2 linked regions of the Luteolibacter flavescens genome follow. Each later gene encodes a partner of the first gene's protein in a complex. Links are inferred from orthologs where the notes say so. Each region holds a gene or a part of one and is shown in the gene's direction. Other genes may lie near its edges. The genes, in order: prfA and prmC.

The links.
Region 2: the proteins of prfA (region 1) and prmC are in contact, whole or in part, in a crystal structure (PDB 2B3T), measured with the Escherichia coli proteins. The link is inferred for Luteolibacter flavescens from one-to-one orthologs.

Annotation. Positions count from the first base shown.
Region 1 is NZ_JAPDDS010000012.1:100,612-115,547, reverse strand. What follows is about bases 179-3,074. They hold prfA (peptide chain release factor 1), read left to right. Parts: upstream 179-1,036; coding sequence 1,037-2,113; downstream 2,114-3,074. Other genes in these bases: OKA04_RS18930 (YbjQ family protein), read right to left, coding at 2,863-3,074; OKA04_RS18935 (hypothetical protein), read left to right, coding at 2,189-2,806; rpsP (30S ribosomal protein S16), read left to right, coding at 696-947; OKA04_RS18950 (hypothetical protein), read left to right, coding at 179-598. Also shown: OKA04_RS18955 (FtsW/RodA/SpoVE family cell cycle protein), read right to left, coding at 1-1; more of OKA04_RS18950, read left to right, coding at 98-178; more of OKA04_RS18930, read right to left, coding at 3,075-3,324; OKA04_RS18925 (thioredoxin domain-containing protein), read left to right, coding at 3,501-4,160; OKA04_RS18920 (DUF1579 domain-containing protein), read left to right, coding at 4,292-4,846; OKA04_RS18915 (type II secretion system protein), read right to left, coding at 4,925-5,572; OKA04_RS18910 (hypothetical protein), read right to left, coding at 5,720-6,439; OKA04_RS18905 (dienelactone hydrolase family protein), read left to right, coding at 6,585-7,481; hemL (glutamate-1-semialdehyde 2,1-aminomutase), read left to right, coding at 7,539-8,840; OKA04_RS18895 (WD40 repeat domain-containing protein), read left to right, coding at 8,844-10,994; OKA04_RS18890 (thrombospondin type 3 repeat-containing protein), read right to left, coding at 11,119-14,493; OKA04_RS18885 (hypothetical protein), read right to left, coding at 14,513-14,936. UniProt on the Escherichia coli protein: Peptide chain release factor 1 directs the termination of translation in response to the peptide chain termination codons UAG and UAA.
Region 2 is NZ_JAPDDS010000008.1:211,182-226,179, forward strand. What follows is about bases 4,810-7,767. They hold prmC (peptide chain release factor N(5)-glutamine methyltransferase), read left to right. Parts: upstream 4,810-5,834; coding sequence 5,835-6,701; downstream 6,702-7,767. Other genes in these bases: OKA04_RS15595 (M20 family metallopeptidase), read left to right, coding at 4,810-5,444; murA (UDP-N-acetylglucosamine 1-carboxyvinyltransferase), read left to right, coding at 6,733-7,767. Also shown: OKA04_RS15580 (YiiX/YebB-like N1pC/P60 family cysteine hydrolase), read left to right, coding at 290-928; OKA04_RS15585 (hypothetical protein), read left to right, coding at 1,000-2,502; OKA04_RS15590 (hypothetical protein), read left to right, coding at 2,715-4,217; more of OKA04_RS15595, read left to right, coding at 4,317-4,809; more of murA, read left to right, coding at 7,768-8,001; OKA04_RS15610 (zinc metalloprotease), read right to left, coding at 8,078-10,948; OKA04_RS15615 (TPR end-of-group domain-containing protein), read right to left, coding at 11,827-12,375; OKA04_RS15620 (YheT family hydrolase), read right to left, coding at 12,375-13,346; OKA04_RS15625 (HIT family protein), read left to right, coding at 14,217-14,627; OKA04_RS15630 (hypothetical protein), read left to right, coding at 14,897-14,998. UniProt on the Escherichia coli protein: Methylates the class 1 translation termination release factors RF1/PrfA and RF2/PrfB on the glutamine residue of the universally conserved GGQ motif, i.e. on 'Gln-235' in RF1 and on 'Gln-252' in RF2.

The DNA of each region.
Region 1 (14,936 bases):
TCGCGTGGGCCTGCGACCATACCGGTCAGGCCACGGGTGACAAGAGGAGTCCCGCGCAGACTTGCGAATCCCGCATTTCGCCGTGATGCTGCGCCCCATGCGCCGACTCCTCCTGCCCTTGGTTCTCTTCCTCGTTCTCGCCGGTGGCTTCGGCTGGTGGTGGTATCAGCCCGAGCGTGTGCTCGCCCGACGCATCACCTCGTTCATCGAATCGGCAGCCGTCGAGGAGACCACCAGCGAAATCGCCCGCACCACCCGCGGCAGCTCCATCGAGGGCTATCTCGCGCCAAATGTGACCATCCACGGCACGGACGAGACGAATAAATACGTGGAAGGCCCACAGTCCCGGGACAGCCTGGTGGCCAGCTACACCGCCGCCGCCCGCGGCAGCCGCCGGATTTCCTTTGAGGCACCGGTGATCGAGGAGCTGACCCTCAATGGGGACGTTGCCAAAGCCAAGGTGAGCGTGGACACCATCATCGAGCTCCAGAATGGCGAGCGCCCGGTCGATGGCATGCTCCGGCTGGACATGGAGTGGAAGAAGATCGAGAAGAAGTGGGTGCTCTCCTCGGTTTCCGCAAAAGAGACGGCTCGATGAATTTACCCGAGATTCTACTTGGCAAGCCGCTGTGAGTCATGCAGCTTCCCCGCCCCTGCCACCCGGCAGGTGACCTTTCAGAACGAATTTCACGCACATGGCCGTCGCACTCCGCCTCAACCGCCAGGGAACCAAGGACCGTCCCTACTACAAGATCGTTGCTGTCGACAGCCGCAAGCGCCGCGATGGCCGTTACATCGAGCAAGTCGGCACCTACGACCCGCTCAAGGAAGGTGTGAACTACACGCTCGACCTCGAGAAGGCCGACAAGTGGATCGGCGTCGGTGCCCAGGTCTCCGAGACCGTGAACAGCATCGTGCGCAAGGCCCGCACCGCGGCGAAGGCTTAGTCCTTTCCCGTCATTGCTTTTTCAAAGCCGCAGCTCCACGGAGTTGCGGCTTTTTCGTGCCCTGATTCTCCCCACCCTGCTCTCCAGCCATGGACTACTCCGCCCTCATCCACCAGCGCCGCCGCCGTCTCGGCGAGATCGACGACATGATGGCGGACGGAGCTTTCTTCAGCGACCCGAAGAAAGCCGGCGAGATCGTCCGAGAGCACCGCAAGATCAAGCAGACGCTGGATCTGTGGGAGCGGCTGGGGACGGCGAAGCGCCAGCTTGAGGAAAACGACGAGCTTTCCCGCGGCGACGACGCGGAGATGGCCGAGATGGCCCGTGAGGAAATCCCTGGCCTGCAGGCGGAAATCGCGCAGCTTTCCGAGGACATCCAGTATGCCTTGCTTCCCGCCGATCCGAATGAGGACCGCGACGCGATCGTGGAAATCCGCGCCGGAGCCGGAGGTGACGAGGCATCGCTTTTCGCCGCCGAACTGCTGCGCCTCTACCAGCGCTACTCGGAGACCCGCGGGTGGAAGACCGAGCACCTCTCCAGCAGTCCGTCCGAAGTCGGAGGCTTCAAGGAAGTCTTCCTCCGCGTGACCGGCGATGAGGTTTTCCGCATCCTGAAGTACGAGTCCGGCGTCCATCGCGTGCAGCGCGTGCCCGCCACGGAAACGCAGGGCCGCATCCACACCTCCACCGTGACCGTGGCCGTGATGCCTGAGGCGGAGGAAGTGGACGTGGAGCTGAAGCCGGACGACCTCCGCATCGAGGTCTGCCGCGCGGGTGGTGCCGGTGGCCAGCACGTGAACCGGACCGAGTCCGCCGTGCAGGTCTTCCACCTGCCCACCGGCCTCTACGTCCGCTGCGAGGACGGTCGTTCGCAGGGGCAGAACAAGGAGCGCGCGCTCCAGATCATGCGGACGCGGCTCTACGAAATGAAGCTGCGCGAGGAGCAGGAGAAACACAGCGCCCACCGCCGCGCCCAGATCGGCTCCGGCGACCGCTCGGAAAAGATCCGCACCTACAATTTCCCGCAGAGCCGGGTGACCGACCACCGGATCAGCCACACCTCGCACAACCTGACCGGCATCATGGCCGGCGACCTCAGCGAATTCACTGCCGAGCTGCAAAAGGCGGAAATGGCCGAGCGGATGACCGAGGCCGGGATCCGCTGACGGAGGCGAAATCCCTTCGACGCTACCAAGCGTTGGAACTTGGCACTTCCCGCCGGGAACTTCACCCTCCCCGGCATGTCGAAATACGCCGGTGAGCAAGTCCTCGTGGTCCCCCGCCCTCTCTTTGATGCCATCGGCACCTTCCATGGCATCCGCACGCACGGGCTGGAGGAGGCGCTGGAAAAGCTGCTCGACCCGGAGAATCACCTTTTCATGGATCGTGCCGAGGCCGAGGAGGACCCGACGCACAAGCAGCTCATCCCGTATTGCCTGATCCGCTGCGGCACCTCGATCCTGAACTACACCCGCGGAAAGTCCGGCGGCGAGGATCGCCTGCACTCGAAGCTCTCCGTGGGCGTGGGCGGCCACATCAACCCGGTGGACACCGGCGGCGGCCGCACCGGTCGCGACGCCTACTTCGCCGCCGTCGAGCGCGAGCTGAATGAAGAACTCATCTTCGAGACCGCCCACACCAACCGCATCGCCGCGCTCATCAATGACGACAGCAACGACGTGGGCCGCGTCCACCTCGGCATCGTCCACGTGATCGACCTCGACAGCACCCGCGTCGCCGCTCGCGAGGACGCGCTATCGAATCTTTGCTTCAGCGAACTCGCCGAACTCCAAGGCCCGCTGCTCCCGAATCTCGAAAGCTGGTCGAAATTCGTGATCGAGAACGTGGGGAACTTGTAAGGCAGCGATTTCAAGACCCGGCAGCTATCTAAGGCCTGCCGGATCGAGAATACCGATCACATTTTCTCAGCCGTCGGCTCAGGCTTCAAGGTGACGGCGGTTCCGGAGACGCAGATCATGAGCATCGTCTGGGCGACGGTCTCGTAGTCCACGTCGATGCCGATCACGGCGTCTGCGCCGAGGGATTCCGCCTCGCGCATGAGTTCCCGGAATGCGATGTCCCTGCCCTCCTTCAGCTTGTTCTCATAGGTGCCGGATCTGGCTCCGACGAGATCCTGAAGACCGGCCAGCAGGTCCCGGAAGACGCTTGTCCCGAGGACCATTTCCCCGAAGACCACGCCTAGGGACGATGCGACCTCACGGCCGGGAATCCCCACGGTCGTCGAGCAGTGGATGATCTTGCCGTTCTTCGCGGCAGCCGCTTGCCCGGCTTGGTAAATCCCGCCGCTCCCGCATTTCCAGCACTTCGGGTGGAGATCGTCATTCAGCGCCCCGCACTCCTTGCATCGCCAACTCATGTCATGCTGTGAACATGTGAGGGCTCGGCATTCAACAACATTTCGCATTGGCCAGACTCGACCGGCAGGTTTTCACGCCCCTGAAAGAAATCGCCGGATTTTTCGAGATTTCACGAAGAAATCATCATCGATTCACGTAACACGCCGTTGTTTTCAAACATATCATTCTGCACGACATGAAGACAAAAGCATTCCTCCTCTTCACGCTTCTCGCCGGTGCCGCCTTCGCGGCGGAAGCCCCTCGCGGTTCATTCACCGGTGCCGACTATGAGGCGGCCCGGGCGAAATCGAAGGAAACCGGCAAGCCGATTGCCGTGGTCGTCACCGACACCGAGTCCACCTGCCCGATGTGCCAGTCCGGGAATGAGGCGATCTTCAAGCAGATGCGCTCGGACTACATCCTCGTGATCGAGGACGAGGCCCGGAAGGACAAGCTGCCCGGAAACATCAAGCAGGCCACCTACGAGACCTACAAGACCAAGGGCAACGTCATCCCGATCGTGACCGTCTTCTCCTCGGAAGCCGACAACAAGATCCTCGGCGGCATGTGCTACAAGCAGATCGGCGAGGACAGCCGGAAGGCCTTCAAGAACCTCGACGCCGAGGTCGAAAAGGCCGCCGCCAGTGTCCCGGCCAAGGCAGCCGAAACCAAAGACGCGGACAAATCCAGCGGCATGCGCGAGTGGACGAATGCCGAGGGCAAGAAGATCAAGGCCGAGCTGGTCTCCTCCACCGACACGAAGGCGACCTTCAAGCTGGAGAACGGGAAGACCGTGGAATACGCGCTCGACAAGCTCTCCAAGGAAAGCCGCGAGGAGATCGAGGACGCCCGCTGATCCTCCCTCTCGCGTCACTTCATATCATCCAGCCCGGACGGCCCGCTGCGGTTGCCGGGCCTTTTCGTCGCTTGCCCTGTCCTTTTGGCGGGAGTCCATTCGTTGTCCTGGTGAACCAATCGATATCTACCATGAAACTCACGACCTTGATTGCATCCGCACTCCTTCTCCTGCCCATCTCCGTCCGTGCCCAGGAGGCACCGCCGGAAATGCCGAAGCCGGTGAAGCAGCACGAATGGCTGGCCCAACTCGCAGGCGAGTGGGAGTCCTCCATGAAATGCGTGATCGAGCCCGGCAAGCCGCCCATGGAAGGAAAGAGCACCGAGAAGGCCCGCCTGCTGGGCGGCTTCTGGATCGTCTCGGAGGGCCAGGGCGAGATGATGGGCTCAATCTTCTCCAGCGTCCTCACCATCGGCTACGACCCGGCGAAGGAAAAATTCGTCGGCACCTGGGTCGATTCCATGACCAGCACCATGTGGCAATACACCGGCACGCTGGACGAGGCGACCAATACCCTGACTCTGGAAAGCCGTGGCCCGTGCCCGATGCAGGGCGGTAAGATCTGCAACTTCAAGGAAGTCATCGTGGTGAAGGACAAGGACACCAAAACCTTCACCAGCCACATCCAGGGCGAGGATGGCGAGTGGACCGAGATCATGAGCGCGTCCTCCAAGCGGAAGAAGTGATCACCTGCGGGCAACAAAAAGCCGGAGTCGGTACGAGACCGGCTCCGGCAGATTGATTGGATGGGATCGGTGGGGCGATTACTTGCCCTGCGCCTCGCGCTCTTCCTCCGTCATGAACCAGACGGACTGGCCCTTGAAGTCATTCTCGATGGTGAGCTGGATGGCGGAGCCATCCAACATCAGGCCGGCGGCCTTGCCATCGTAGCGCTCCGGGTCAGGCAGGCTGCTCTCGTCGAGCAGGGCGTTCGGATTGCGGGCCGGCCCGTCGGCCAGCACCAAGGCGCGGGCAGCGTCCTTGAAGTTCGCCAGGCGCTTCGGACCGTCGTCACCCTCGGAGGACTCGGAGCGACCCATCACGCGGGCATTCCAGCCGTAGGAGAGGTTCGGATTCGACGGATTGTTGTCGAATTGCTTGTGCGCATCGCTGCGGAAGATGTCCAGCTCGGTGGGGTTGCGCGGGTCCTTGATCAGCGCGCCCCACCAGTAGAGGTCCTGCGACTGGTCCTTCCAGACCGGCAGGATGCCGGCATTGTCCTGCGCGTAGGCTTGGACACGCACGCCGAGGTCGCGGACGCGGGTCATGGAGGCGGACAGGTTGCCCTTTGCCATGGCGTTTCTGGTCAGGCCGAAGACCAGAGCGGCCAGCGAAATGACGATCACGACGCAGACCATCAGCTCCACCAGGGTGAAGCCTGCTGCCCTTTTTCCGAATGTTGGTTTTTTCATGTGAATGGGATCTTCGGGAGAAATCTAGCCGACAGGGGCGCGAGGCGCGACTTGCCGCCCCTGAAAGGCAACACGTCCGGCCCCGGATTCAACCCGAAATCCGGCATTCCCGCGAATATCCGCAGAAATCCACCCTCACGGTCCCGCTCACCACGCAAAGACGAGCGGCGGCACGACGATCTTCACCGGTGCCCGGCGGCGCTGCTCGCTCTCTTCGAGGGAACTCACCACGCCGTTTTCGAATTCCACGACGGTCTTTTCCTTCTCCTCCTGCGTCACATGGGAGAGCTGGCGGTAGGTCTGCCCGGTGTAGGGGTCGCGCGAGTAGGTGAAGTGCTGGACTTGCTCGAAATCAATGTATTCCCACTTCCCGGTCTGGCCCTTTTCGGTGCGCTTCACGGAGGTCTTCGTGGGCTTGCCACGGGATTGTGTGACCTCTTCCGGTGTCATGCCGATGGCGAGCTCCTTTTCCTCGATGAGTGCCTGCACCTCCACCTGGCGAGCGTGGAGCTTCTTGAGATTCTCGACGAAATTCGGGTCCTTCGAGGAGAAGGCGTGCGGGCCCACCCAACCGGAAATTCCGTTCTTTTCCCCCTGACCGCGCACCTTGTAGGCCTTTTCGGTCATGGCCTCGAGGATCACGGTCTGATCCGAGCGGAGGATGCCCAGCTTGCTCTTGCCGTTTTTGTCGGAAAAGACGGTGGCCTCCTTGATCACCTTCAGCTCCACCGGGTCCTTGGCCAGCGAGGTGAGGTGGACCACGTCCGGATCGCGGTCGATGAGGGATTTCCGCTCCACTCGTTTCACTTGGGCCGAGACGGGAAGGAGCAGCGACAACAGAAGCGTGGAAACCAGGGCGGCTTTCATGGGATCAAGATAGCGTGTCTGAGGCGGAAAGGAAATTCCGCGTTTTCTCCGACGCAGAATGCCATGCGGGTATTCACGAAATATTTCACCCGCCACGGACAGAGATCGCTCGCAACTTCCCGCGAACGTGGTCCCTTCCATCGGAATGGACCGAAAAACCGCGAAGGACTTCCCGCAGGAGCTGCTGAATCTCTACGACGAATACGTGCACGGGCAGGTCGGTCGGCGGGGATTCCTGGAGCGAGCCTCGCAATTCGCGGTCGGCGGGCTGACCGCTGCTGGTCTGCTAGCCGCCCTGAGCCCGCAGTATGCGCTCGCCGCCCAGGTCGAGAAGGACGACGAACGGATCACCGTTTCCTACGAGACCTATGACTCGCCCCAGGGCGGCGGGAAAATGCGCGGCTACTACGCCCGCCCGGCGAAGGTGGAGGGAAAGCTGCCCTTCATCCTCGTGGTGCATGAAAATCGCGGGCTGAATCCCTACATCGAGGACGTCACCCGGCGGCTCGCGGTGGCCGGATTCGCCGCCTTCGCCCCGGATGCCCTCACCCCGCTGGGCGGCTATCCCGGGAATGACGACGAGGGCCGGAACCTCCAGGCCCAGCGCGACAAGGGCCAGATGGAGCAGGATTTCATCGCCGCTACCAAGTGGATGGCCGCGCACCCCGCCTGCGACGGGAAGATCGGGGTGGTCGGCTTCTGCTTCGGCGGCGGCATGGCAAACACGCTGGCAGTGAAGCTGCCGGATCTGGTGAAAGCCGCGGTGCCCTTCTACGGCGGCCAGCCTCCCGCCGAGGACGCCACGAAGATCAAGGGTGCCCTGCTCCTGCAATTCGCCGAGCACGACGAGCGAGTAAATGCTGGATGGCCCGCCTGGGAAGAGGCGCTGAAGAAGGCGGGCGTGAAATACGAGGCCCACATCTACCCCGGCGTGAACCACGGCTTCCACAACGACACCACACCGCGCTACGACGAGGCCGCCGCGAAGCTGGCGTGGGAACGGACGGTGGAGTTTTTCAAAAAGCAGCTCACCGGCGGCTGAACCTGGGAGCGCCATCGAATCCTTGGCGAACCCGGCTTCCCCGTTCACCCTCCCCCCGTGACCGGTCCGCTTTCCCAGAAACTTTTCGCCGCCGCCAAGGAGAAGATCCCGGGCGGTGTGAATTCCCCCGTCCGCGCCTTCCGCAATGTCGGCGGCGAGCCCTTCTTCGTCCGCCGCGCCAAGGGCAGCCGGATCGAGGACGTGGATGGCAAGACCTACATCGACTACATCGGCTCCTGGGGCCCGAATATCCTCGGCCACGCCCCGGCCGTGATCACGAACACGATTCACGAGGTCGCCAAGGACGGCATCTCCTTCGGCATCCCGAATCCCTACGAGGTGGAGATGGCCCGCACCATCACCGACTGGGTGCCCTCCGTGGAGAAGGTCCGCATGTGCTCCTCCGGCACCGAGGCCACAATGTCCGCCATCCGCCTCGCACGCGGCTTCACGAAGCGGGACTACATCGTGAAATTCGACGGCTGTTACCACGGCCACAGCGATTCGCTGCTCGTGGCAGCCGGTTCCGGTGCGCTGACCCACGGCGAGCCTGACTCGGCGGGCGTGCCGAAGTCCTTCGCCGAAAAGACCATCGTGCTGCCCTACAATGACGTGGAGGCTTTGGAGAAGCTTTTCGCGGAGCAGGGTGAGCAAATCGCCGCCATCATCGTGGAGTCGTATCCCGCGAATGCCGGCCTCGTTTTCCCGCGGCCCGGATACCTCGACCTTCTCTCCTCAATCACGAAGAAGCATGGCGCGCTGCTCATCTTCGACGAGGTGATGACCGGCTTCCGCCTCGGCAAGGCGGGCGTGCAGGGCATCGAGAATCTCACGCCGGACCTGAGCTGCTTCGGCAAGGTGATCGGCGGCGGCTTGCCCGTGGGTGCCTTCGGCGGCCGTGCCGATGTCATGGACATGCTCGCGCCCATCGGCCCGGTCTATCAGGCAGGCACGCTTTCCGGGAATCCGCTCGCCATGGCCGCCGGCCTCGCGCAGCTCAAGCAGCTCGCGGGAACGGGCGGCGAAGGTGCACCGAATGGCTTCACTCGCCTGGAACAACTCGGCGCGCACTTCGAGAGCGGCCTGCGCTCCCTGCTCGATGGTAAGGGACTGCCCTACCGGTTCAATCGAACCGGCTCGATGTTCTGTCTCTACTTCACCGACCGCGAGATCGTGAACGTGGACGACGTGATAAAGCAGGACCTGGAGCTGTTTAAGAAGTTCTTCTGGGGCTGCCTCGACAAGGGCATCTACCTCGCCCCCAGCCCCTACGAAACCGGCTTCCTCAGCCTCGCCCACACCGAGGCAGATCTGGACGACACGCTCACGGTCTTCGACGAGGTGCTCTCTACTATCTAAGCCATGCACAAGTTCTGGATCGTTGCCTCAATCATCATGTTCTCGCCGGTGCAAGAGCTCGCGGCGAACGACATCGTCATCCAAGAAACCCGGCTGGGCCTGACCAATGCTGTGGCCCTGTCGGACGACGGGCGCTTCGCGGCCACGCAGCAGTTCTTAGGTGAACTGGCAGTGTGGGACACGGCATCAGGGGCCTTGCTCGAAACCTTGGAAGGTCAACCCAGCCACATTTTGATGGATCTGGCATTCAGTTCCGACAATCGCTACGTGAGCTACTGGTGCGCTAGTGGAGTCGTGGTTTGGGACTGGCTGAACCGACGTGTCATCTGGTCCTCCAGTGAATCTTCGCGGCTTTCCGCCGTAGCCGTCGATTCTACCCGGCGCAAGATCTTCCTCGGCGAGGGGGACACGCTTTGGCAGCGATCACTTGAGGATGGAAAAGAGCTGTCCAAAGTTCAACTGGGTGAGGCGGAAATCGGCACGATTTCCCTGACCGACTCCGGCAAGCTGACGATCGTGTGCAGGAAGACAGGGTTGATCCTTTTCGATCCGGAGAGCAACGAGGTCACCCAACGCATTGATCTGAATTATCCCAGGAAGCCCATCATGGGTCCTGAGAGTATTACAAGGAATCCGGAACTAGCGCGGCACACTGTTGTCAATGGCTTTGCCTCCGGCAAATCGGATCGAAGCGGGACGCGATTCCTCACGATATTTGAAAGCCGTGATCAGCCTTGGCTGCGGACCTTTTCCACAGACGGACGCCAGACCTTCGAGGTTCACCCGTCATCAGTGGAACGCATCTCGACGTCATGGTTCGGAGACTCGGGGAAATTACTGTCGATCAAAACGGACAAGGGCAGCGGCCGGAAGACAGTGGAGGCTATCGATCCGTCGAAGCCTTCCGAGACTAAAGCGCTCTCGATCTCCTTTCCCCGCGGCGTTACCATCACCAAACTTGATACGGATCGATCCGGGCGTCTCATTGCCGCGGCTACCGATAAAGGTTGGTTTTGCTACGAGGGGAACCCGGAGAATGCGGACTCATGGAAACTTCGCGAATTCCCGGATGTTCCCCTGAGTCGCGCGCTTTCAAGCATTCATCCGGACGGGAAGACGGCGCTGTATGGCTCCAAGTCCGGTGCCATCCACGGGATTACCATGGAGCACGGCTTGCAAGGAAAAGTGCAGGGCGAACTGCAAGCTGAGGTCACGGAGGTGATCGCGTTTCCGGATGGCGGGATGATGGCGAGCACGAAGAACGACGGTTTTTTTCTCAGGGCTGGCCAACGTCCTGCGAGGGCAGTGGACGAGAGTTTCGAAGTCTTTTGGAAGTGCGGCGACTTCATCGTGCGAAACGCTCCGGGTGCAAGGTCCGGGAACATGCAAATGGAAGTAATTCGTTCAGACGGTGAGATTCTTGATTCCTTCACCGACGAAGAGGAACTCCCTACGTTTCATCCGGTGAAGCCACTCATCATGCACTTCGACGCCGGCTATGAGAAATCGCGTTACCGGATCTCCGAGATCACGCCAGAAGGAAAGTGCCGGGTCTTGCACGACTCGGAGCGCCTATCGGAAGACGCCCTCTGGGCAGTTGCGGAAGACGCCGACACCTTCCTGATGATTTCCCACCCGGCATCGCTTCATCGCGTCGATGCTCGCTCCGGCAAGAGCACCAAGCTGAGGGACGGACTACCGAGAGATATTAATAGTATCTATCTCGTGCCTTCCGGAAAGTCGCTGCTAGCCCTCTGCAATGACTTTAAGAATCCGGTATTGATCCCCTTGGATCCCGAAAAACCTTGCATCGAACTCCCGAGAACGGTCGCGGATTTCGGAAAGTCCACGGCCAGATGGAAGGGCTTCACGCCAAATGGTCGCGGCGTCTGGATAGATTCCGGATTGGGTATATTGGACGACTATGAGAGCTACGCAGGACTCTGGGACACGGAGTCCGGAAAGCTCGTCGCAAGGCTCCGAGTTCACGAAGACGGGGCGGCCGTCGTTCTGCTCAGCGATGGGCGCTGCGATTTCAACGCAGCGGCAGCCGGTCTGGTGAAGCGGCGAAAGGCCGGCGAGACTACTTTATCGCCGGTCGAGCCTTCGCCGGAGATCTTCGAAGTTCTTGCACCCTATTTGAAGGCACCCTGAATAGCTGACGGACCGACTCCGATTTCAAAATCTACCGTCGGCATGGGCGACGAGCGATTCCCTCGCGCCAACCATAAATCCAACACGGGGCTGTTTGCCCCCATGTGGAACCGCCCCCACCCCGTCACTTCAGCGCGATGCGCACGCGGTAGAAGGTGGCCGGGGCGGTGGCGGCGGAAGCGGGGACGGTGGCGCGGTAGAGATCGCCACCTAGCGAGCTGATCGTGGCGCTGTTCACCTTCGCGAAGCTCCCGGCACCGAGCGTGGTGCTGGCTTCCACGATGAAGTCGAAGCGATCCGCGTAGCTCGCGGGGAAGGCGAACTGGAGCTCGAAGCTCCCACCTGCCGATGGCGCGAAATCCACCGACACCGGCAGCAGCGAGACCGCTTCTCCTGCCGGGATGTCACCGCCGCGCGGATCGAGCCCGTCGAGGAAATACTGGAGCAGGCTGTAGCCAGGTTGTGGCTCGCTGAAGGCGTCTTGACCGGTCGAGCCAAAGAAGAAGCGCTCCCATTCATCGTCCAAAAGATTGCCATCATCATCGCGATCGCTCGAGGCGGGCAGCAAGGCGACGGCGACCCGGGTGACCACGAGGGTCGGTCGGCCATTGAAAGGCGGCGAATCGGTATAGCCCGTCACCGCGAAACGGGAGCCGGGGCGCAATCCCATCCCCTGCTCCAGCGCGAAGCGATCCCCGCTCGCGTCCAGCAGCATCACTTGCACGCCGTCGCTGACACGCGGATAGATCGCGCGTCCCTGTGAGGTCACTGGAATCTCCACGGTCCAGGTCTGCACCGGACGATAGATCGAAGATGTGGCGGCCAGCGCGGTATTGAAAGCCGTGCGGGCAGAGGTGATCACGGCAGGAGTCGCAGCCCCAGCATAGCCGTTGGGTGCATCGCCCCCGCGGAGGATGATCCGCAGCGCATCGAAGGGCGGCATCATGCCCGGAGACGCTGCTACACCGGTGACGTGGCGTTGATAAATCGCATCCGCCAGCGGGGTCATCGCGGCCTTCGCTCCCGTGGCAACGGTCAGCGCCGCGGGCATGGAGAATCCCGCGGCATCCAGCAATGCCCTATCCGCTGCACCCAGATAGATCCGCGTGCTGTCCGACGCGCGACCGGGGAAGAAAGAGAACTCCGAGACCTGCGGGGCAGGCAGTTCGGCCGGTCGCGCCGTGGCGAGTCCGGCATGCACCAGCGACTCCACGAGCACAGCGACGGCACTGTCCTCCGGGTCCAGCGTGGTCCTCGCGGGGATGCGCCGGTAGGTCGTGGCCGCAGCCTGGGCAGCCGCCACCCATCCTGCCGTATCTGCCGAGAGGTCGGTGCCGGAGGGCGTGAAGACAGGCGAGAATTTCGGCGGCAGCACGGGCTGCATCACCCGCAGGATCTCACGACCGTTCCGTGTGGAATTCGTCAGGTCGAAGTAGAGCGGGGAATCCAACACGATCAGCTCGTCGGTCGGCAGGTTCGAGTCCGCGCGCAGCCGTGCCCCGCGAACACCACCATCCGGGAGCGCCGGGGCGATGGCCTGCATCAGTCCCTGCGCGACGAGGCTGCCATCCTGACGGCGGACATTCATCTGCTCGCCCGTGGCCATTTCCGTGCCCGCGGCATTGCGCGGGACCGCCACGAGATCGATGCCACTGGCCGCGCCGATGTCGGCGGGATTGGCAGGAAAGCTCGCCGCGGAACCCGGGTCCGTATTGGCGAGAAGTTCCGCCAGATCCGACACACCGTCGCCATCGCTGTCGGCACCCGCGAAGGGATCGAGCGCGAGACCGATCTCCACGTAGTCCGGCACGCCATCGCCATCCGAGTCCTGGCTGGCGAGCGCCGCCGCGGGCAGGTCGTAGTCGCGAGTGACGATCGCGCCGCTCGCACCGGTCGCCACGTCACGCAGACGGAATTGCAGGCCGATGTCATAGCCCACGCCGAGCGGACCATTCCAGCTCATCCACGATCCGGAAGGCATGCGCCGCCACAGCAGATCATAGCGCTCCGCATCATACAGTGCGGTCACCTGAAATGCCTGCTCATAGCTGCCGGTGGCTGGTTCCACGACGAGCGAAGGCGTATAGAGCGCCGCGATGGAATTCCCCACCGCAGAAATGCTGAGCCCCGCTTCCACCTGATTCGTCACCACGTAATTCGTGCCGGAGGGAGCATACACCGTCTCGCTCACCGCACTGCCGAGACCGCCGGTGCTGGAGACGAAGCTCTCCTTCATCACCGACGCGGGCACGGCTGAGAATGCACCGGAGCGCCTCGTCCAATGCGGGGCATTCTGGATGCCCAGCAACCGCGCGGACTCATCCGCCTGTGGATTCGCCGAATAGAAAAGCAGCGTCGCGAAATTCGCCGCGCCCGAAGGAAGCGCTGGCAAATCGCCGGTGTCCGTTACGGTCCACGCCGAGCCATTCCACTGCGATGTCTCGAAGGCCGTCGAAGGACCGCCTGCCGTGGCTCCGCTCAGGCGCACCACACCGATGCCTGGCAGCGGCAACAGCCCGGTAACAAAGCCGCCCGCAGGCGCGGGAAAGGTGACGCCGGTGGTGACCAGCGCATTCGCCGCCGCATTCACGCGGAACCACTCGGCCTTCGACCCGTCCGCCGCGATGGCGAGGATGCCGTCGGTGATGTTTCCCGTGCCGCCCTGCAATACGGGCAGGACCGACGAAACGAGATAAGGCAGGGTGATCGTCGCATTCGTGAAGGTGGATGCGGTGGTGACCGGCGTGGTCACCCGCAGCAGGTGCGCGGTGGCATTGCCCTGACGATAGCCCATCACGATGGTCTCGCCGGATGAGGTGATCACATTGCTCACCGGATACGCGGTCCCGGAAAGAGTGATGCGCGTCGAGCGAACCACACTGGCACCGCTGCGCTGCAGGATGCCAAAGCCGGTATTCGCCCCGCTCGCCGCGGCGTAGAGACCGACGGTGCGGCCATTCGACGAATCACGGAGCGGCTCAAGGCGATGGATGGGGACATTCGTCGAGCCGCTGCCGAGCGAAACGGGCGTCGTCGCAAGCACATTGAATACCTCCTGCCGTGCGCCATTCGCCCCGCCATTGTGGATCGTGGACAGCGCCCACTCCATGCCGCTGCCTCCGTCGATCTCGCCGACGCCGGACGGACCGATGCCGGTGTGCGAGGTGAAGGTGCGGGCCACCGGTATCGGCTGGCCGGGCAGCACCAGCGCGACGCGGTTCGTATCCGGAGACGCCAGCGACAGCACGCCTGTGCCGCCATAGATGGCCCACGCGGTATCCGCTACATTCGAGATGCCTGTGCTGACCGGAGGCGAAAAGCTCGTCTGGCCATCGCTCCCCGTGGAGCCGAGGCGCACGGTGCCGGTGGCGGAATCGACGAGGGCGAAATCCTTTGGCGAGGATGGACTCGGCACGAACCACTCCGCCGCGAGGCGTGAGACGGGCTCGGCACGGAGGAGCGCGGGGGCCAGCAGGGCAAGGGTGATGGATGCTTTCATGGCGACCGTCTTCGTTGGATTAGTGCTGGACGGGTTCGAGCGGGATCACGTTCCGGATCTCGCCGCGTTCGGTGAAGGTGACGATGAGGTGGCGATAGCGGGCTCCCTCAATGACCGGCAAAGGATCATCGACAAGGATCGCCGCGGTGACATCGGCAGGGATGTAGGGAGGACGCGCGAGACCCGAGGTGATAGGATTACCGATGGTGGGCAGGACGGTATCGGTCCAAGGCCCGGCGAGCGGGATGTTGTAATTCTCGCGAAGATTCACCACGCGGAAGAAGGGATCCGAGAGCTGGATGCCGGGGTCCTTGCCAAAGGTGACGCGTCGCCAAGACATGCGGTCGAGCAGCGGGGTGCATTGGACGAGATTCGGCCTGGCCGTCGGGAAGGCGGCACTCGGAAGCTGGTAGCGATAGATCATGAAGTCCATCAGCGGGCGC
Region 2 (14,998 bases), on another replicon or contig:
CAGGTCGGTCAGTCAAACAAACGCCGCAAGTCGGCCGAGCCGAACATTGCCCCGCGCTGCCTTTACGTCGGGGCTTTCAGGGCGAGGCCCGCTGTCACGTATCGCGGCCCTTCAGTCCGCCATGCTCACGCAACGTGATCCCCGGGCCGTTGGCCCGGGCTGAGGGATGACCGGGCCTTTGGCCCTGGAGAGCTGAAGGGCCGGTCTGATGACCTTCGCTCCCCAAGCCCCCAAGAAGACGCTTCCCCATGGACTCCCGGCGGATCGCGGTTATTCTCGGCGGAAAGATATGATGACGCGTTGCTCCTCCTCCGCTCTCGTGCTGTCCGCGACCCTCTCGCTCGCCGGTCTCGCCTCCGCCGATGTGGCGGCGGTACCGTATGACCTCCGCGAGGGCGATATCCTCTTCCACGGCACCGGCGGGCAACAGGCGGACGCGGTCCGCGGCGCGACGGATTCGCCCTACACGCACTGCGGCGTGGTGCTCAGCGACAAGGGCCGCCTGCTGGTGCTGGAGGCCGTGCAACCGGTGAGCATCACCACCGTGGAGGAATTCGAAAAACGCTCGAAGGCCGGCACCTTCCACGCCCGCCGCCTGAAGTCCGCGCCGGACGCCGCCGCGGTGGAAAAGGCGAAGGCCTGGGGAAAGAAGCAGGTCGGCCTGAACTACGACACCGGCTTCAAGTGGGGCGATGACAAGCTGTACTGCTCCGAGCTGGTCTGGAAGGTCTTCCACGAAGCCGGCGTGAAGCTCTGCGAGCCGCGCCGCTTCCACGACTACAAGCTCGACCACCCGGACGTGAAGCCGCTCATCGCCCAGCGCTACGGCTCCGCCGACAAGCTGCCGAAGAACGAGCCCGTCGTCGCCCCCAGCGACCTCGCGGAGTCGGACCTCCTAGTGGAAGTCCCGCGCGTGGAGAAGAAGTGAGGCCCGCCTCGCCGACGGGATGAATTTCCGGCTGGGGATTTGCGTCCCATGGAGCTTCAATCCCCGACGCCTTGAAGAAGACAGCTTCCATCGCCGCAGCCATCGCCATCGCCGCCGGGGCCATTGCGATCTTTGCCTTGTCGAGCAGTGACGACGGGGAAGCCGCGGCGACCGGCAATGCCACGGGGACGCGCCCGGGCAGCCTGCCCTCGAAGACGGAAAGGATCGACGACGAGCGCGACCCCGAGCGCTTTGACACGCTGGATGCCGGGATGAAGGAACTGGCCCTGGAACTGGAGAAAGCCGCCATCAAGTGGCAGCGGAACCGGCCGGAAGATGAAGGTTTCCACCAACTCACGAATGACTGGCGGGAGTTTTCGATGGCGAAGATCTCGGCTCTCGATATCGAACAAATCCGGCAGCTCGGCGAGTGGATGGACTCGGGCTCTTACTCGGAACTTCACGACTACCGGAAAGAGCTCATCACGATCTGGGCCTCCCGCGAGCCGGAGGTGGTTCGGGCGAGATTGATGGATATCGCGGAAGACCGAGGATTTCTGGGCGAGGGGGAGAGCGGTTGGAAGAATGCCTTCCGTGATGAATTTGCCGACGACCTCCACCATGCCTATGTCGGCCACGCCATGAAGGATCCCAAGTCGGCATGGGAGACATTCCTCAAGGACGAGGCCGATCCCCGGATGAAGAGGCTGGTAAACGGAGTCATCACCGTCTCCGGAATTTTCAAGGAGTATGCCGCCCAGCTCCCGGGCGAGGCCTGGAGCCTAGCGCTGGCGACACAAGATCCCGACCATTCCACGCAGATGGTGGAGGGATTTGCGGACGGGGCACCCACCGGGCAGGACTGGGAGAAAAAAGGCTATGAGCTGGCGGAGTCGCTTGCCGCCCGCGGAATCGAAGCATCGCAATGGCCGTTCCAGTCGATCGGCGAACGCTGGCTCGCGGAAGATCCCGTCGCGGCCTTGGATTGGTTTGCCCGTTGCGCCCCGGAGGATGCCTTGAAGTCGGCCCGCGACCGTCTCAAGCGTGGTCGCAGTGACGATCCCTTCGAGGACGCTCCAGCACGCAACTCCGAGGAAGCCGCGATGCTACTGAAGACCTATCTCCTCGTCGAAATGTTCCACTCCTACAAGGATCGGAGCCGCGAGACCGTGACCGCCTTGCTTCACCTCAACAAACACGGGGAGGATCAGGTGGCGCTCGAAGCCCTTGGCGAACTTTTGGGAGCGGGGCTCTATCCCATGAAGGTCCCGTTGCTCGAAGTGATTCCCGGAATCCCCTCGCCGGAGGACCGTAACTCCCTGTTTCTCCTAGCAGTGCGCGGGATTCCGAACCGGAGCAATGGGTTTCCTTTGGGGATCCTCGACCCGCAACTTGAAGATCCGAATTCCAGCCTCGTCGCCATGCGTGCTCTCGCTGAGCGCCTCGACCTGCCAGCAGAGATCCGCGCCGAGGCGGAAGCAACTTTCCGAAACGTGGAAGAACAGGAACTCAAGGCGCTCCAGAAATTAAAGCAGATGCGCCGCGATGGGGATAATCCCTTCGCTCCCCGCTGATTCATTCGATCATTCGCCTTTCCGGGCGTTCGGGGTTGGACGTGGGCGTTGGATCGCCACCTATCACGGCACAACTGGTCCCGTCGATCTCCTCCAGCAGCTCGTCCGCATCCCTTCCGTAAATCCGGACAAGCCGGGCTGGCCAAACCTGATCGCCGGGCTCGCCGACGGGATGAATTTCCGGCTGGGGGTTTGCGTCCCATGGAGCTTCAATGCTGGACGCCTTGAAGAGGACAGCTTCCATCGCCGCAGCCATCGCCGCCGGAGCCCTGTTGATCTTTGCCTTGTCGGGCAGGGACGACGGGGAAGCCGCGGCGACCGGCAATGCCGCGGGGACGCGCCCGGGCATCCTGCCCTCGAAGACGGAAAGGATTGACGACGAGCGCGACCCCGAGCGCTTTGACTCATTGGATGCCGGGATGAAGGAGCTGGCGCTGGAACTGGAGAAAGCTGCCATCAAGTGGGACCGGAACCGGACGAAGGATGTAGGTTTCTACCGGCTTAAGCATGACTGGCAGAAATACGCCCTCGAACGAATCGCCGATCTGAGCACCGACGAACTCCGTCAGCTCTACGAATGGATGGGAGAGGGCACTCGCTTCGTCTCGGAGCTCCATGACTACCGGCAGGCCATTATAACGATCTGGGCATCCCGCGAGCCCGAGGTTGTCCGGACACGGCTGATGGAGATCGCTGAAGCCAATGGCTCGCTGAAGGAAGACGTCAGCCAGCTCGGAAACGATGCCCTTGCGCAGCTCGCCGACGACTTCCAAAGAGCCTATGTCGGCCACGCCATGAAGGATCCGAAGGGGGCATGGGAAGCCTTTTTGAAAGACGAGGTCGACTCCCGGGTTGATCAACTTACCCCCTTTGATGACGATATTGTCCCCGAAATTTTCAGAGAGTATGCCGCCCGGCTTCCGGGTGAAGCATGGAGCCTGGCGCTGACCACCAAAGGTGGGGACCGATGCAGGCTGATGGTGGATGGATTTGCGGACGGGGCACCTGCCGGGCAAGACTGGGAGGTGAAAGGCCGTGAACTGGCCGACTCGCTGGCTGCCCGTGGAATGGAAGCATCGCATTGGGCCTTCCGCTCGATTGCCGGGCGCTGGGTCATGGAGGACCCCATCGCGGCGCTGGAATGGTATTCCCATTCGGCCCCGGAGTCCGTGCTGCAACCGGCGAGCCACAGTCTTTATCCCGAAACTTGGGACGATCCTTACGCAAACTCGTCTCCCCTGCGACCTGACGATGCCCCGAGGCTGCTCAAGGCGGATCTGCTCGTTGAAATGTATCACCCGCCCAGGGACCGGCGCCGCGAGATGATTTCCGCATTGGATCACCTGAATAAGAACGGTGAAGATCGATTGGTCTTTTTGACTGCTACCCGAATCTTGGGCAGGGAAATGGAGCCCTCGAAAATCCCCATACTCGGAGCGCTTCCCGCAATGCCCCCTTCCGGTGACCGGGACGCACTGTTTCTCCAGGCGGTCCGTGGAATTCCCACTCGGAACAATAGAGATCAGAATTTCTCGATGCCGAACATGACATTGGACGGGCCGAATGCCAGCCTCGTCGCCCTCCAGGATCTCGCGGCTCGGCTCGACTTGCCGCCCGAGGTCCGCGCCGAGGCAGAAGCGAAGTTTCGGGAAGTGGAAGCGGCGGAAGAGGCACAACTCAAGGCACGCCAGAATTCGAAGCAACGGAGCCGGTAGAGGAGCGATCCCTTCCCCCCGCTGATTATTCATTCGCTCATTCGCCTTTCCGGGCGTTCGGGGTTGGACGTGGGCGGCTGGATGGCCTCCTATCCCCTCATGACTGGTCCCGTCGATCTCCTCCAGCAGCTCGTCCGCATCCCATCCGTGAATCCGGACAATCCGGCGGGCACGGACAAGACGGGCGAGGCGGCGCTGGCGGAGTTCCTGTCCGGCTGGCTGGCCGCGCTGGGCGCGGAGGTGGCGCTGGAGGAAATCAAGCCGGGCCGGCCGAATCTGATCGCCCGCTTCGCGCCGCGCGATGGCAGGCCGCGCATCCTGCTGGGCCCGCACCTAGATACGGTGGGCGTGGGCAGCATGACCATCGACCCCTTCGGCGGGGAGATCGGTGACGGCCGGGTGTGGGGCCGCGGCACCTCGGACACGAAGGGCCCGATGGCGGCGATGCTATGGGGGCTGAAGGAAAACGCGGCGAGGCTGGCGGATCTGCCGGTGGCGGTGGATTTCGTGGCCTTCATGGGCGAGGAGTCGGGCCAATGGGGCTCGAAGGATTTCGCGCGGCACCACGCGCATGACTACGCCTTCGCCATCGTGGGCGAGCCGACTTCGCTCGACATCGTCTATACGACGAAGGGCTCGCTATGGGCGACGCTGCGGGCGACGGGGAAGGCAGCGCATTCCTCGCAGCCGGAGCGCGGGGACAATGCGGCGATGAAGCTGGCGCGCGCGCTGGACGTGCTGGAGCGCGAGCTGGCCGCGGAACTGGCGACCTACACGCACGACGTGCTGGGCCGCTCGACGATCAATGTGGGCGTGCTTCGCGCGGGTTCGCGGCCGAATATCGTGCCGGATCTGGCAGAGGCGGAGATCGACATCCGCATCACCCCGGCCCTGCGCGATGCGGGCGGGGCGCTGGCGCTGCTGGAGAAGACGATCTCGCGGCTGGCATTGCCGCTGGAGATCGTGAAGCCGAAGGAGAATCCGCCGATGGAAATGCCGGAGACGCACCCGTGGATCGGGCGCATCCGGGAGGTGCGCGCGGCGTCGAGGCCGGTGGGGGCACCGTGGTTTTCGGATGCGGCGCACTTATCCGATGCGGGGCTGGCATCGGTGTGCATGGGGCCCGGGTCGATCGACCAGGCGCACACGTGCGATGAATTCATCGAGATTGCCGCGCTGGAAGAGGGCGCGGTGTTTTTCTCGGAGTTGGTGAGGTCTTTGGGGTGAGGGGACTTTCTTCGTGGCGCGCTTCGCGCTTCGTAGCGGAGCGACTGCGTCGCTCCGGCGGGGTGCGGGCCGCCTGATGGGGCGACGTGGCGATTTCCCGTCACGCCGCGCCCAGCCCGAATGGCGAAGCCATTCTGCTACGTTCGGGGTGCGGGCCGCCTGATGGGGCGACGTGGCGATTTTCCTTCACGCCTCGCCCAGCCCGAATGGCGAAGCCATTCTGCTACGTTCGGGGTGCGGGCCGCCTGATGGGGCGACGTTGCGGTTTCCCTTCACGCCTCGCCCTGCCCGAATGGCGCAGCCATTCTACTACGTCGGCCACGTTGCCTGCGTCGAAAATCCACTTTGCCTTGCCTCATCCGCTTCCGGCGCGCTGACTTTCCCCCGCGCATGACGACCGTTCTGGAGACCCTCGACAAGGGCACCGCCTATCTGACGAAAAAGGGCATCGAGGACGCTCGGCGAAACATGCAACTGCTGGTGGCCCACCAGCTTGCGTGCACGCGCATGGATCTCTACCTGCGCTTCGACCAGCCACTGGAGGAGACCGATCTGGCCCCGCTGCGCGACCTGCTGAAAAAGCGCGGCGAGGGCGTGCCGATCCAGCACCTCATCGGCTACGTCACCTTTCACCGCCGCGACTTCAAAACGGACGCCCGCGCGCTGATCCCCCGCCCGGAGACGGAGGAGCTGGCGGAGTGGCTGCTGAAAAATGCAAAGCTCCCGCCCAATCCGCGTATCCTCGACATGGGCTGCGGCAGCGGCGTGCTCGGCCTGACGCTGGCGGCAGACACCCCCGGCTCGCATGTCACGCTCGCAGACGTCTCGCCGGAGGCTCTCGCGCTCGCCCGGGAAAACGCGGCGGAGCTGGAAGTGACCAATGTCACCTTCGTCGAAAGCGATCTCTTCACCGCTCCCCAGCTCGGCGGGCCGGGCTACGACCTGATCGTGGCAAATCTTCCCTACGTCCCGGAGGTGGACCGGCCGACGCTGGCGAGGGAGCTGGCGCACGATCCCGCGCTGGCGCTCTTCAGCGGGGCGGACGGGCTGGATCTCATCCGGCGCTTCGTCCCCGAGGCGGCGGCGCGGCTGGCTCCCGGCGGCTGGCTTGCCTTGGAAATCGGCATCGACCAGTCGCGCGAGGTCGAGGGCTTGATGCAGCGGGCTTCCCTGACCGGCGTCTTGACTCTCAAGGACCTTTCCGGCATCCCCCGCTTCCCGATCGCGCGATGCGGTGGTTCCCCCACGGATCACTGATCGATCACCGGTCACCCTTTTCACCACTTCAATGGACAAGCTCATCGTTCACGGCGGCACCCCGATTCACGGCGCGATCACGATCTCCGGGTCGAAGAACGCCTCGCTGCCGATCCTAGCCGCCACGCTGCTGACCGATGAGGACTGCGTGATCCGCCGCGTGCCCGATGTCTCGGACACGAACTACATGGTGCAAATCCTCAGCGCGCTGGGTGCGGATGTGGAGCGCTTCTCCGGTACGGTGCGGGTGACGGCGGCGGATATCTCGGACACCGCGGACTACGAGATCGTGCGCCGCATGCGAGCGTCCGTCTGCGTGATGGGCCCGTTGCTGGCGCGGAAGCGCCGCTGCGTGGTGGCGCTGCCCGGCGGCTGCGTCATCGGGGACCGGCCGGTGGACCTGCACGTCCGCGGCTTGGAAGCCCTCGGCGCGAAGGCGGAGATCGAGGGGGGAAATGTGGTGCTCTCCGCTCCGGACGGCCTGAAGGGCGCGACGATCGACCTCTGCGGCCCGATGGGCCCGACCGTGCTGGGCACGGACAATGTGATGATGGCCGCGACGCTGGCCGAGGGCATCACCACGATCACCTCCGCGGCGTGCGAGCCGGAGGTGGTGGACCTGGCGGATTTCCTGAATTCCATGGGCGCGAAGATCACTGGAGCCGGCACGCCGGTCATCACGATCGAGGGCGTGGAAAAGCTGAAGGGCACGGTGCACAATGTGATCCCGGACCGCATCGAGGCCGGCACCTTCATGGTGGCCGCGGCCATCGCGGGGGAGGGCGTCACGCTGCGCCGCCTGCGCCACGAGCACCTCACGGCCGTGACCGCGGCGCTGCGCAAGGCTGGCCACCAGGTGCACTTCAATGACGTGGGCGATGCCTGCACCATCCACCGCGCGGACAATCCGATGCCCGCGGAGATCGTGACGGAGCCGTATCCCGGCTACCCCACGGACATGCAGGCGCAGATGACGGCGCTCTTTGCCACCACGCCGGGCACGAGCATGGTGGTGGACACGATTTTCCCGCAGCGCTTCATGCACTGCGCGGAGCTGAAGCGCATGGGCGCGGACATCCAGGTGAATGACGGCAAGGCCGTGATCAAGGGCGTGGACCAGCTCAGCGCCGCCCCGGTGATGGCCAGCGACCTGCGCGCCTCCGCCGCCCTCGTCCTGGCCGCCCTGACGGCAAAGGGCAGCACCGAGATCCGCCGCCTCTATCACATCGACCGCGGCTACGAGCACATCGATGAAAAGCTCCAGGCGCTCGGTGCAAATCTGGAGCGCGTGCGCGAGTAGTATCCATCCCGCATCGGCGCGCCGGGCGGCGACGGGGAGATCCCGGGCATTCCGCCCAGGGCGCGCGGTACCTCAATCAATGTGAGGATACCTCAGGCAACGCCTGCGTCCCATAGAGCGGGCAATCGTAGTCCAGCGGCGGGCTGATGGTGGGCAGCGGCAGCGTCGGCGGGATGAGCCAGCCGGGCACGGAATTCTGGATCTGGTCCGTGCGGTCGGTCAGGCGGATGTAGGGTTCCGCGCCGCCGCTCATGCGGAGTTGCAGCTCTGCGCCTCCGGGCACGCTGTGCTTCCAGTGGTCGGGGAAGCTGCCTTTCTTCTGGCGGAAGCCCTCCAGGCGCAGCGCGCTGAGGGTGACGATGCGCCGCCACGAGAGCTGGCGGTGATCTTCGCAGAAATTCAGGATGAGATTCGCCTCGCCCGGCTCCACCGCGACCCTCATGCCGATCTGCGGCGGCAGGTCGCCCACGCGGCGGCTGCTCCGCCAGTGGCGGGCCAGCGCGACGGACGCGGGCAGAGCGGGGGTATTCTTCTCCGCCAGCAGGCGGCGGACGACGCGGATCCGGGGATAGAGATCCCGCCAGAAGCGCGGGTCCAGCGAGGCCTGCGCGGCGGCGTCGGCGATGGCGGAGAGCTGGCTGCGCTCCGACCACGCGGCCACCAGCAGCAGGCTCTCCACCTCCGGGTTTGGCGCGACGTTCCGACCGGAAATCAGGGTGTCCAGGCGATCAATGTCCGCCGCCTTCAGGTGACCGGCGGAGGCCTCGCGTTCGATCACGGACAGCACGCGGAGCTCGATGCCGGAGAGCTGCTCGCGCCGCTCCAGGCTGGTGGCGGGCTCGGACGCACCGAGGATGATGAGCATTTCCTCCGCCCGCTCCAACGTGTCGGCTCGGTTCCCCGCGGCGGCGCTGCGCTCGAGCTGCTGGCACTGCACCTCCACCCAGACGGGCAGGGCACGGGAGTCGATGAGATTGGTACGGGTGGCGATGTTCGCCTTTTGCCAGTCCAGGCGGTCCAGCCGCTTCGCCAGCACGGGGAGGAGGTGGGTGGCCGCATTGCGAGTGTCCTGCTTCCGCAGGATGGGGTCGGCATTCACCGGCGGCCTGCCGGCTTCCGTCTCTGTGGCCAGCGCTACCAGTGCGGCCTTGTCCTCGGTGCCGAGCTGGCGGGTCTCGCGGGGGAAGGTGCGGCGGAATTCCAGCACATGCTCCGCATTCCGCACCACGCGGCCGGTATCGCTGAGCACCGGGCCGAGCAGCACGCCCACCAGCAGCAGCGCGGGCGCGGCGCAGGCCACGGCCAGCAGGGTGCCCCCGGCCAGCCGGGTGAAGAAGATGGGCCGCTTGCGCATCACCTCGATGAGCAGCGCCTCGATCTTCTTGTGCCAGCCCTCGCTGCCGATGAAGGCACCCTGGCCCTCCTCCCGCATGCCGCGGAAGATCCGGCGCAGTGCCTCCGGCTCGTCATTGATCTCGCCCGCCCATGGCAGCTTGCGCGCGCCGCGCACCACCTGGATCGTCTTCACGTCCCACAGCACCCCGCCGAACATGGCGGCGGCGACGTAACGCAGCACGCGGGACTTCAGCAGCACCGCTGCGGCGAAGGTGGTGAGCGACGAGGTGACGGTGAAAAAGGGCCGTAGCATCGGCATGTCGCGGAAGACGAGCAGGTCCACTACCTTGCCCCCGTCCATCGGCAGCACCGGCAGCAGGTGCAGGGCATTCAGCGCCACCGCCATGCCCGCCGCATCCAGCAGCCACAGCGGCGTCGTCGGCTCGAAGTAACCGTGGCCCAGCATCGAGAGGCCGGCGACCAGGCCGGGCAGCGGGCCGCCCAGATGGACCATGAGCTGCTGCCAAGCCGGCGCGTGCAGCTTTCTCGCGCGCTCCGTGGCCCCGGTGAAGGGGATGAAGACCGGCGGCACGCCCTTGTAGCGGAAGAACCGCATCGGCAGCCAGTGGCCGGCCTCGTGCAGCGCCATCAGCACCAGCACCGTCAGCGCCGTCTGCAGGGGCTGGTCCCGACCAAAAATGGCGATGAAGGCCGCCACGGTGCCAAGCACCACGACGATGCGGCGCAGGTGATCGAGCGGGCTGGAGCGCACGGCGATGAGTGCCCGGTAGCGCGCAAGATCCTGCTCCACCGCTTGATTCAGCGACAGGCCGATGGGTCCGCCCACACGCTCCCCCTCGTCCACCCGCGCCTTCGCCGGGGCGGCCACGTCGCGACGGGTCGCCGAGCGGAAACTGCGGCCGGAGAAAAAGTCCGCCAGCAGCGGCAGCACCCGGGACGGCAGGCGCGTGTAGCGCAGCCGCAGGATGTCCGGGTCATTTTTCGTGGGGACGAATTCGCCTCCCTTCACCTGGGCTTCGTGGCGCGCCTCCTCGTCCGCCTCCAGCATTCCGGCGAATTTCTCCACCGGCGGCAGCACGCGCTCCGTGAGGCCGCGCACCCGGGCGTAGTGGAGCTTCCACTGCGACGCCACGGTGCCGAAGAACCGCTGGATATCTTGCCACCATGCCGGCGGGTGGTGCGTGATCCGGCGGTCTGCCGTCACCACCAGCGTGCCATCCCGCTGCGCCGTGAAAAATGTCAGCGACACGCTCGCCCCCGCACCGCTCACCGGCACCGTGCGCTCCAGCGTCGCGTAGGTCTTCTCCTCGTCATTGAGCAGGATCCAGCGGTGCGCCTCGGCATAGCCCGCGCTCTCGAGCCGCGACACCTGCGCCTGGCGGAAGCCGAAGTGGCCCAGCCGATTCACCCACGGGGCCATCCTCCGCCGCACGTCCGGCGGCACCTGATAGGCATCGCAGGGATGCGCCTTCACCCGGTAGCGCCGCACATTCGCCACTGCCACGAAGGCGCAGAAGAGCGGAAGCCCCGTCGCGAATACGAGGGCCAGGAGGGCGAGACCAAAGGACATCCCTGGAAATGCGGCGAGCATCCGGGTGAAGTAAGTGGGGAGGGTATTTTTAAAAATCAAGGTTCATTTAAATTCGGATATTTCTTGAAATTCCGAAATCGCGGTCCCGTGAGACCACCTGAGCCTTGATTCTGTTCAATTTTTGTTTGCGACGGGCACGCCGCCCCCACCTGTCGTATCAGGTGGTAATGGGGTAATAAGGGATTCCACCAATAGTTAAAGAAACTTAATCAAATTGCAGCAATTTTTGCAGGGTGCTGGTGTTGCAGGGCTTGCAAATCCGCGGTCCGATTTTCCCTCTGGATTTAAAAATTCCCGGGCAACGCGGTTCTTTGAATGGTCCGGTCCAGAGCCGACGATCCTGGGTTTAGGAGCCGATTCTTTCTCGGTAGTCGTGGTGGTAACACCACGCGGAGCCACGGGTGGTCACCACTGAAGCCAAGGGTAAGGTCCGCCGCCAGCAGCTCCGGCTTTGAGAACCAAGGGTCCGGCCATCCCTCAGCCCCAGCCATCGGCCGGGGTTGGCTGATCGACACAGGTCGGCGGCCTGAAGGGCCGCGATACGATGCAGGCCGGTTAGACAAACAAACGCCGCAACCGATCTCGACGCAGGATACCTCGACGCGTTGCCTCCACCCTGTGACCTCCAGGCCGAGGCCCACCATCACGTATCGCGACCTTTCAGGCCGCCATGCCCGCGCAACGTGATCCCCGGGCCGCTGACCCGGGCTGAGGGATGGCCAAGCCTTTGACCCTGAAGAGAAGGACGCTACCTGAGAAGCCTGCATTTCCATCCTCTGCTGGACACCACGCGAGCCACGGGTGGGAACCGCTACAGGGCCGGCTTCCGCACTGTGCCCAGTGCGACTATGGTCACCAGTGCAGCTACGGGAAGCGGGTTATGCGGAGGTCGTGCGCGTACGATGGGCGGCGAGGAGTTCCAGCAGCCAGGGGCGGATGGCCTCGAGGTCGGGGTCGATGAGGCCCATTTCCAGCATTTGCTCGGGATCAGTGGCGGTGGCGCGGTGGAAGTAGCCGCGTGCTTCATCGGTGCGGCCCTGCATGCAGGCGTAGCAGGCGAGATTGTAGAGCATCATGCCATTCGCCGGGTGGCGGGTGAGGCCGGCGCGGAGGATCATCTCGGCTTCCTGGAGGGAGGCGGCGCGGCGTTGGGCGTAGGCGGCTTGGATCCACCAGCCGGGATCGGAGGGCTCCTGCTCGGTCATGGGCACGCAGATCGCGGCGGCGGCGGGCCAGTCGCCGAGGCGGAAGAGGACATCGACGCGCAGATGCAGGGCGAGGCTGCCGGGTGCGGTGATTTCATCCAGCTCGGCGAGAGCTTCCTCCGGCAGGCCGAGTTCCAGGTAGCCCATCGCTCGGCGGCAGGCGGCATCGGGGTCGTGGGTCACGGGGATAGCTTCGATGCGGCGGCGGAATTGGCAAAGCATCACTCGCCGGCGAGGAACTCCGCCGCGCGGGTCTCCGCCCAGCTCTCCCCTCCCCTGCCGCCGCCGTGGAATCCGCAGTGCCCGCCATCCTGCGGCACCTCCAAGTGGAAGCACGCGCTGGCCTCCGCCTCCTCGCGGGGGAAGCACCCGGGGCCGAGGAAGGGATCATTCGCCGCATTCACGAGCAGCGCGGGGATGGCGATGCGCGGGAGAAAGGGCCGCGAACTACTACGTCTCCAGTAGTCCTCCGCATCGGCGAAGCCGTGGAGCGGCGCGGTGTAGCGGTCGTCGAAGCCGCGGAAGTCGCGGATCTTCCACGCGCCGCGGAGGTCGATGCGGTCCGGGAAGCGCGGGCGCTTTTCGGCGAGCTTCCTCCGCAGCGAGACGAGGAAGCGCCGCATGTAGATGTGGCGGTTGATGGCGGAGGAAAGCCGGGCGGACGAGCACGCGAGATCGCACGGCACCGAGAAGGCGGCCGCGCGGTGCAGGCGCGGGTCGATGTCGCGCGCATCCCCACGCTCGCCGAGATACTTCAGCGTCATGTTTCCCCCGAGGCTGAAGCCGACGAGATCGACGCGCGACGCCCGGTGGACGGCGAGCGCGTGGCGCACGACATGATCGAGGTCATCGGACGCGCCGCTGTGGTAGAATTTCAGCAGGCGGTTCGATTCGCCGCTGCACCCGCGGTAGTTCCAGGCGAGCACGTCCCAGCCGCGGGCCTGCAGCGCGCGGGCCATGCCCTGGATGTAGGTCGCCTTTGAATCCGCCTCGAGGCCGTGAGACAGGATGACGAGGCGGTCATTGCCGCGGGTGGACCAGTCGAGGTCGAGGAAATCGCCATCGGGGAGCTCAAGGCGTTCGCGGCGCATCTCGAGCGGCGGGACTTTCCGGAAAAGCGCGGGGACGATGGTCTGCAAGTGCCCGCCCCGCAACCACGCCGGGGCACGATAGCGGGATGGGACGACAGGCACGCGGCGGGTGTAGTGGACGGACTGGCGCGGGGCGATGAAAATGGAGGGGGATGAAGGCGGAGGAGATTGAGGGATTGGGGGATTGGTGATTGAGGGGCGTTTTCCTGGGAGCGCCGGTCATTAGACCGGCCCGGGTGATGCAGGGTGGTCCTTCTCAAATAGCGTCCTTCTCTTCAGGGCCAAAGGCCCGGCCATCCCTCAGCCCAGGCCAACGGCCCGGGAAACGGGTTGCCCTGAAGACGGCGGCCTGAAAGGTCGCGATACGTGATGGCGATTCTCAACCTGAATGCCACCGCGTGGAAGCAATGCGTCGGGATCACTTGCGGCGTTTGTTTGACTGACCGGCCTGCATCCTATCGCAGCCCTTCAGGCCGCCGATCCATCTTGATCCTCAAACCCCGGCCGATGGCCGGGGCTGAGGAATGGCCGGACCGTTGGTCCTGAAAACCCGGGCTTCTGGCGGCGGACCTCAATCGTCGCTTCCGTCGCTTCCGGGGTGGCACCACCACGACTACGGCGGGTATGGGGGCAGCCCGGACGATGCTGTTAGAGGGAGGGGACAACGAAACGAGCGAAATTGGCGAAATTTGAAATGCCCTTGGTCTTTCTTTCGCCACCCAAACTCTCAAACGCCCAATTACCCAATCACCTGATTTCTCAATCCCCCAATCCCATTTCCCCTGCCTTTCTTTCGTCAATTTCGCTCGTTTCGTTGTCCACCCATGTCTTTCCAAAAGACCACCGCTTCCCGGGGGCGACGGGTTTCCATCGGCAGTCGGCGACCATTCGGGCCGGTCTGATGACCGGCGCTCCCGGGGGAGGATCGCGCGGTGCTTGCAGGGGCGGGGCGGATCGCGCTTCGCTGTGGGCATGTCCTTCACCCTCCATCCGCGATTGGCGGCAGGCAGCTTCGAGCTGGGCGAACTCCTCGGCTGCCGCGTGCTGCTGAAGAACAACGCGATCTTCCCGTGGATCCTCATCGTGCCGCAGGTGGAGGAGGGCATCGAGGACCTGCACGAGCTGGACCCGGAGACCTACGGCGATGTCGTCGTGGTCATCCGCGAGGTCTCCGACTTCGTCGCCAGCCACTTCCACCCGGACAAGCTGAACGTGGCCTGCATCGGCAACCAGGTCCGCCAGATGCACATCCACGTGGTGGGCCGCACGGAGGATGATCCCGCATGGCCGGGCGTGGTGTGGTCCTTTGAGGGGAAGCGGGAATACCGGGCGTCCGAGGTGCAGTCGATCCGCACGGCCTGGGAGGTCTTCACGGACCAGTGAGGCCCGTGAAACGGGCAGGAGCAAGGGGTGAACTCCCAACTAGAGATAGGTATTTCACCTATGCCGGGAAGCGGACTGTTAGACAATTGCAAAAGCGAGTTGAATATCCAACCGCACCTCTGATTTCCCAAGCTGCTGAAAATCAGAAACAACCCTGAATATCAGCAATTTGCACGATGAAAGAGAAGGTCAGCGCTGCCGTATTTTCGCTTGATTCGCATCTATCAGAATCCTAACAGCACCTCGGCTACTCCTGGCCATCTCCTCCTATGAAAAAGCTAATCGTCAGCGCACTCGCGCTCATCGCCGCCGTCCTCCCCATGGCTGAAGCAGCACCGAAGCCGAAGGCTCCGAAGATCTTCGGCGACTTC